Regions from separate parts of the Cryobacterium sp. TMT1-2-2 genome, predicted to be linked through region 1. Evidence: predicted binding sites of a transcription regulator. Region 1 holds the regulator's gene; the other holds the start of a gene.
What was found. Region 1 encodes LexA, which represses DNA repair genes until DNA is damaged. Its sites were predicted from a motif close to TCGAACANNTGTTCGA; they were not measured.
Positions count from the first base shown of each region.

Region 1 (3,413 bases):
CGCACAGTTCCTCAAGGGAACCCTGGCAGCGGATGCCTACCGCGAGCTGATGCGCGCCGAGATCGGCCGCGTTGTGCAGTTGCAAGAGGAGATCGGCCTTGACGTGCTCGTGCACGGCGAACCCGAACGCAACGACATGGTGCAGTACTTCGCCGAGAACCTCGACGGATTCGCCGTGACCGAGAACGGCTGGGTGCAGTCTTACGGCAGTCGCTGCACCCGGCCGTCCATTCTGTGGGGCGACGTGTCGCGCCCGACACCGATCACCGTGGACTGGTCGGTCTACACGCAGAGCCTCACCACCAAGCCGGTCAAGGGCATGCTCACCGGCCCCGTGACAATTCTGGCCTGGTCCTTCGTGCGCGACGACCAGCCATTGGGCGAGACCGCCCGCCAGGTGGCTCTGGCCCTGCGCGATGAAATCTCCGACCTCGAGGCTGCGGGCATCAAGATCGTTCAGGTGGACGAGCCGGCCCTGCGCGAGTTGCTGCCGCTGAAGAAGAGGGATCAGGCCGACTACCTGGACTGGTCGGTCGGGTCTTTCCGGCTCGCCACGGCCGGGGTCGCGGATGCGACCCAGATCCACACCCACCTCTGCTACTCAGAATTCGGTGTTGTCATCGAAGCCATTCGCAACCTCGACGCCGACGTCACGAGCATCGAAGCGGCCCGGTCGCGCATGGAAGTTGTGCGGGAAATCGAGGCGGGCGGCTTCGACCACGGCATCGGCGCCGGCATCTACGACATCCACTCGCCGCGCGTACCGAGTGTGGACGAGTTGACCATCCTGCTCGACACCGCCCTGGAATCCATTCCCGAACGCCAGGTGTGGGTGAATCCGGACTGCGGACTGAAAACGCGTGGCTACGACGAGACCGTGCAGTCGCTGCACAACATGCTCGCCGCGACGCGGGTGGTGCGTGAACGCCTCGGTGCCACCGTCGGCGTTTAGCGGGGCAGACCGAAAACAGGCCCGATCACCGGTTGGTGGTCGGGCCTTCGTCGATTAAACCGAACGCAGCACCGCGACGACCTTTCCGAGGATGTCCGCAAAGTCGCCGACAATCGGTTCGAAGTTGCTGTTGCGCGGCAGCAGCCAGGTGTGGCCATCGCGCTTTCGCAGAACCTTCACGGTGGCCTCGTTGTCGAGCATGGCCGCGACGATCTCGCCATTCTCCGCGGTCTTCTGCTGGCGAACCACGACCCAGTCACCGTCGCAGATGGCGGCGTCGATCATGGACTCACCCACGACCTTGAGCATGAACAGCTCGCCCTGCCCAACGAGTTGGCGGGGGAGCGGGAAAATCTCGTCGATCTGTTGGTCGGCCGTGATCGGGATTCCCGCGGCGATACGACCGACGAGGGGCACCATCGCGGCGTCGCCGACCTGAACGCCGGGGTGGAAGCTGTCCTGGTCGCCGGTACCGACATCTTCGGGAGCGCGCTGAATCTCGATGAGAACTTCGAGTGCCCGCGGACGATTCGGGTCGCGGCGCAGGTAGCCACTGAGTTCGAGTTGGTTGAGCTGATGGGTCACGCTCGACAGTGAGGCGAGCCCGACCGCGTCACCGATCTCACGCATGCTCGGCGGGTACCCGCGCGAACTCACCGAACGCTGAATCACGTCGAGAATAGCGAGCTGCCGCTGGCTCAAACTCTTGCGGCGCCGGGTGCCGCCCTTGTCACGGGTACCGCTGGTGTCCTGTGTCACGATGTGCCCTCCTGGAGTTGGCCCCGCGTGGTCTGAAACCGTGTCACACGGGGATGTCGGTGGTGTCTGGTTGAGTGTAAATCAAGCAATTGTCCTATCGAAAGTTTATCCAGTTCCGAACCCTGAAACAAACACTTATTCGAGTGTGTTGCGCGAAATTCGGGGTGAGGATCAGAAAAAGCTTGCATGTTCGATTGTTCGAAGTTATATTCGGAACATAGTTTCGTATCCGGCCTTCCCGGCCGAGGGCCGGATACGAGACTCGCAGCCCGCCTACCTTGGAGGTTTGACATGACCACAGCACTTGCACCCACAGCCCGTGAATACGGCGCTTCTCGTACCCCCGGCACCCGTCTGCACCTCACCCGGCGTGGGCGAGTGGTGTTCACGACCCTCGCAGCCGTGCCCCTCGTCATCGGTGCCGTCGCATTCGCCCTCAACGGGGGAGCGGCCGGCGCATCCAATTTCGCCACGGGCATCGACCTCACGTCGTACACGACCGACTCCGGAATCGTGGCGACGCTGGCCTACTCGCCGACCGACGTCGGGTCTGCCCGGTTCATCACAGTCGAACCCGGCCAAACCCTGTGGGACCTCGCCGAAGAGGTCTCGCCGTCCGCCGACCCGCGCGACGTCGTCGCCGACATCAAACGACTGAACGCGCTCACCGTCGAAACGCTCCAGCCCGGTCAGCGACTCGAACTGCCCGCCAACTCGTAAGTAGCAATGCGCGCCAGCACAGGGTCGTAGCATGGAGAGTGTGACCACTCTCGACGATCTTCCGCTCCGCACCAACCTGCAAGGCCTCACCCCGTACGGTGCTCCGCAATTACACGTTCCGGTGGCCCTGAACGTCAACGAGAACACGCACCCAATTCCCGAAGCAGTGGCCCGCGACATTCTCGCCGGCCTGGCCGAGGCCATCCGCTCGGTGAATCGCTACCCCGACCGCGAGTTCACCGCCCTGCGTGAGGCACTCGCGCAGTATCTTGGCGAGGCACTCACCTCCGACAACATCTGGGCGGCCAACGGCTCCAACGAAGTGCTCCAGCAGGTACTGCAGGCTTTCGGTGGACCTGGGCGCACCCTGCTCGGGTTTGCCCCCACCTATTCGATGTACTCGATCCTCGCGGCCGGAACCGACACCACCTGGATTGCCGGCACGCGCGATGCCGACTACGAGCTGTCGCCGGCCACCGCAGTGAGCCAGATCATTCGCACCAATCCGGACATCATCTTTCTCTGCTCACCGAACAACCCCACCGGCACCCCGCTCTCGCTCGAGACCATCGCCGCCGCCTACGACGCGACCGATGGCATCGTCGTCGTCGACGAGGCCTACGCCGAGTTCGCGCCCGCCGGAACTCCGAGTGCGCTCACCTTGCTGCCAGGCCGGGAGCGACTGTTGGTCTCACGCACAATGAGCAAGGCCTTTGCCTTTGCCGGTGCGCGGGTCGGCTATCTGGCTGCCGATCCGGCGGTAACGGATGCCCTGCGCCTGGTTCGCCTGCCGTACCACCTCTCCACCTTCACCCAGGCGGCCGCAAACGCTGCCCTGGCGCACAGCGCGGAGATGCTCGCCATGGTCGACGATATTCGTGGACAGCGCGATCGGCTCGTGGTCGAGCTGGCCCGTCTGGGCTATGCCCCGCACCGAAGCTGGAGCAACTTCGTATTATTCGGGGGAGTGGCCGACCCGCAG
Region 1 is NZ_SOGS01000025.1:266,671-270,083, forward strand. Features, by position in the region: gene metE (5-methyltetrahydropteroyltriglutamate--homocysteine S-methyltransferase) at 1-952, shown strand, start outside; gene lexA (transcriptional repressor LexA) at 1,007-1,711, opposite strand; gene E3T35_RS16355 (LysM peptidoglycan-binding domain-containing protein) at 2,003-2,431, shown strand; gene E3T35_RS16360 (histidinol-phosphate transaminase) at 2,463-3,413, shown strand, end outside.

Region 2 (3,413 bases), on a different contig from region 1:
GGCGGGTGGCATAGCCGTGGGTCGATCATGGGCCCAGTTTCCCGGCCCCGGCCCGGAAAGTCTGACCGGTCAGAACAGGGTGGGCGCGAGTTCGGGCGGGAGCTCGGCGGCGATCAGCGACCGCGGGGACTTGGAGCCCTGGGCCCACCTTGTGACCCCGGGCCCAGTTTCTAAACTGGGCCCGGGGACGGGGCCCGGGCCCGTGCCCGTGCCCCGACTAGGGGAAGCGCCCGGTGCAGAGGCGAGCGCAGAACCCGGGCCCGGCGCAGGGAGAAGGGCGGGCGCGTGGGAGGCGGGCATCCGTTCCGGGGAGGACGGAAGGGCGCTGGAACGCAGCCCGCCGGTGGACGGGTCGACGACCCCGCGCTCGAGGCCGTGCGCTCGAATGAGTGGTTTGATGCGGGCGGCGAGCCAGGTGCGGTATTCCTTGGGGGCGTACTGGCCGCGGGCGTAGAGCTCCTGGTAGCGGCCGACCAGTTCGGGATGCTCGCGGCCGAGCCACTGCAGGTACCAGTCCTTGACTGCGGGCTTCAGGTTGAGCCCCGAGTAGAGCACGCTCGTCGCCCCGGCAGCCTTGGCCTGGCGCAGCGCCTCATCGAGGTGGGCTCGGGTGTCGGTGAGAAACGGCAAAATAGGCATGAGAAAGATGCCGCAGTCCAGACCGCGTTCGCGCACCGCGGTGACCGTGGCGAGGCGTGCCGTGGTGGTGGGGGTGCCCGGCTCGACGGACTGCTGCAGCTCGTCGTCGTAGATCGCGATCGACATGGCCAGATCGACCGGAACGTGCGTGCTCGCCTCGACCAACAGGTCGAGATCGCGGCGCAGCAGGGTGCCCTTGGTGAGAATGGAGAAGGGCGTCTTGCTGTCGGCGAGGGCCGCGATGATGCCCGGCATCAGCCGGTAGCGTCCCTCGGCGCGCTGATACGGATCGGTGTTGGTGCCGAGCGCCACAGGATGCCTCCCCCACGTCGGTTTCGCCAGCTCTTTTCGCAAGACCTCGGCCACGTTGACCTTCACAATGATCTCGCTGTCGAAATCCTTGCCGGCGTCGAGGTCGAGGTACTGATGCGTTGGGCGGGCGAAGCAGTAGGTGCAGGCGTGGGAGCATCCGCGGTAGGGGTTGATCGTGTAGCCGAACGGCAGCGCGCTCTGCCCGGGCACGTGGTTGAGCGCCGACTTGGCGAGGATCTCGTGGAACGTGATCCCGGCGAACTCGGGCGTCTGCACGCTGCGCACGAGGTTGTTCAGGCGGGCCAGCCCCGGCAGGGCGCCGGGCCGCTCGGTCTGTAGTTCTTGTGAGCTCCACCGCATGCGTCAAGTCGAACATAAGTACGACTGAATTGCAAGTGTCTGCCGAAAAAACCGGAGTGAGCGGATGCCCGCGGCCCGCGCCAGGCTCGCGGCACTCAGCAGAGTTCGCGGCACTCCTACAGAGGGGGGCCGCGAACGCGTTCGAAGGTCGCGAGCGGGCGAGCCGGGCGCGAGCAGTGGCATCCGCTCGCGGCACGCGTTGGGGAAGTTGGCACTGGTTTGAACACCTGCGGGCTTCCTCAACACGTGCCACGAGCACGCCGGAAGGGCTCGATGGGCGAGCGCGCCTGAGCGGCTCGATGGCCGCGAGCGCGCGGACACCGGCGCCGCGGCATCCGCTCGGAGGGGAATCGCACTATTGTGCCGACATGCGATCAGAAGCCACACCGGCATGACCCGGCTGCGACGCAGTGACCCGACCCGGCCGGGGTACACGCGAAAGCGCGCCGGCACGGGCTTCAGCTACCGCGACCCCGCCGGGCAGAAGGTGACCGAGACGGCGCTGCGCGAGCGATTCGCGGCGCTCGCGATTCCGCCCGCGTGGAACGACGTATGGATCTCGCCGCACGCGAACGGGCATATCCAAGCGATCGGCATCGACGCCGCCGGGCGCCGCCAGTACATCTACCACCCGGTGTGGCGCGAACAGAAGGACCGCCTCAAGTTCGAGCGCGCGCTGCAGCTGGCCGAATCGCTGCCGCGGGTGCGCGGCCAAGTCACCCGTGAGCTTCGCGGCGACGGCCCGCCGCGCACCCGGGCGCTCGCTGCGGCGTTTCGCATGCTCGACCTCGCCTCGCTGCGCATCGGCAGCGAGCGCTACGCCGATACATACGGCAGCCACGGCCTTTCGACCCTGCTCTGCTCCCACGTAACGGTGCGCGGCGATGTGGTGCGGCTGAATTTTCCGGCCAAGAGTGGGCAACAGTTTCAGGGCGTCATAACGGATGCCGACCTCGCGTTGTATCTGCGCGCCCGCCTGCGCGAGCGGCCGGCCGCACCGCTGCTGTCCTGGGTACTGGATGACATCGAGGACATCGTGTCGGCCGCCGACATCAACGATTTCATCAAGGAACGAACCGGCGGGGAGTTCACGGCGAAGGACTTTCGCACCCTGCGGGGCACGGCCGCCGCCGCGCAGAGCCTGGCGGCTAGTCTCGCCGAGAGCTTGAAGGTGACCTCGGAGGCGACCAGCCGGCCGGCCGTATCCGGTGTGGCGGGCTCTGCCGGGCGGCCACGATCGTCTGGCGGCACGGATGATGCGGGTGCTGCACGTGCGCCGGGCGCGCAAGCCTCAGCTGCTGGGCCGGCGGGATCGGTCGCGCCCGCGGCATCCGCTGCCCGGCCGCCACGTGCTGCGACGCGCAGCCGTCGCCAGGACAACCGTGCCATCGCCGCAGCCATGCGTCAGGCGGCGGATGCGCTGGGCAACACGCCGGCGATCGCGCGCACGAGCTACGTGGATCCGCGCGTGGTTGACCTCTATCTCGCCGGTGAGACCATCGACCCCGCAGGCCGGGTCTCGGTCGAGACGGCGCTGCGCACACTTTTACTCGGCGAAGCGACCTGATGAATGTCACCCGTTCGGGGTATAACTTGAGTGCCACCCGCCGGTCGCCGCTGCGACCGGCCGTCCCCATGAGAAAGGTAGACCTGTGACTTACGACTCCGACCCCGACAACCAGCCGCCGCTCGATGCCCCCGACACCCCAGAAACCGAATCGGCGCCCGAGGCCCCGGCTTCGCCGACCAACCCCGATCAGCTGGTCGGGCCGGATGGGCCCGACGGGCCGGACGACGAACACGCGGGCTCAGCCGTTCCGGTCGCAAGCGCGGGCACCGGTCCCGATGGGCCGGCCCCGAGCGACGACGGCTCGACAGCCGGGGAGGCCGCCGCGCCCGACAGCGATGCCGAAGACGATCAGGACAACGTCGACAACGAGCCCAACCTCGACGACATCGACCCCGCCGACAACCCGTCGAACCCCGATCTCGTCGGGCACGACGTCGACGCAGAAGACCCCCGCCTCGCCGAACCCACCGCGTGACGTCCCCGTACCACGCAACCCCTAAGGAGTCCCCATGAAAGGCAAGTTCTTGTTCCT
Region 2 is NZ_SOGS01000006.1:215,597-219,009, reverse strand. Features, by position in the region: gene E3T35_RS05040 (Rv2578c family radical SAM protein) at 70-1,311, opposite strand; gene E3T35_RS05035 (DNA topoisomerase IB) at 1,703-2,878, shown strand; gene E3T35_RS05030 (hypothetical protein) at 2,964-3,356, shown strand; gene E3T35_RS05025 (hypothetical protein) at 3,391-3,413, shown strand, end outside.
Region 2: a site for LexA is predicted at 1,320-1,335, ahead of E3T35_RS05040 (Rv2578c family radical SAM protein). Genes of this name have one in related genera too.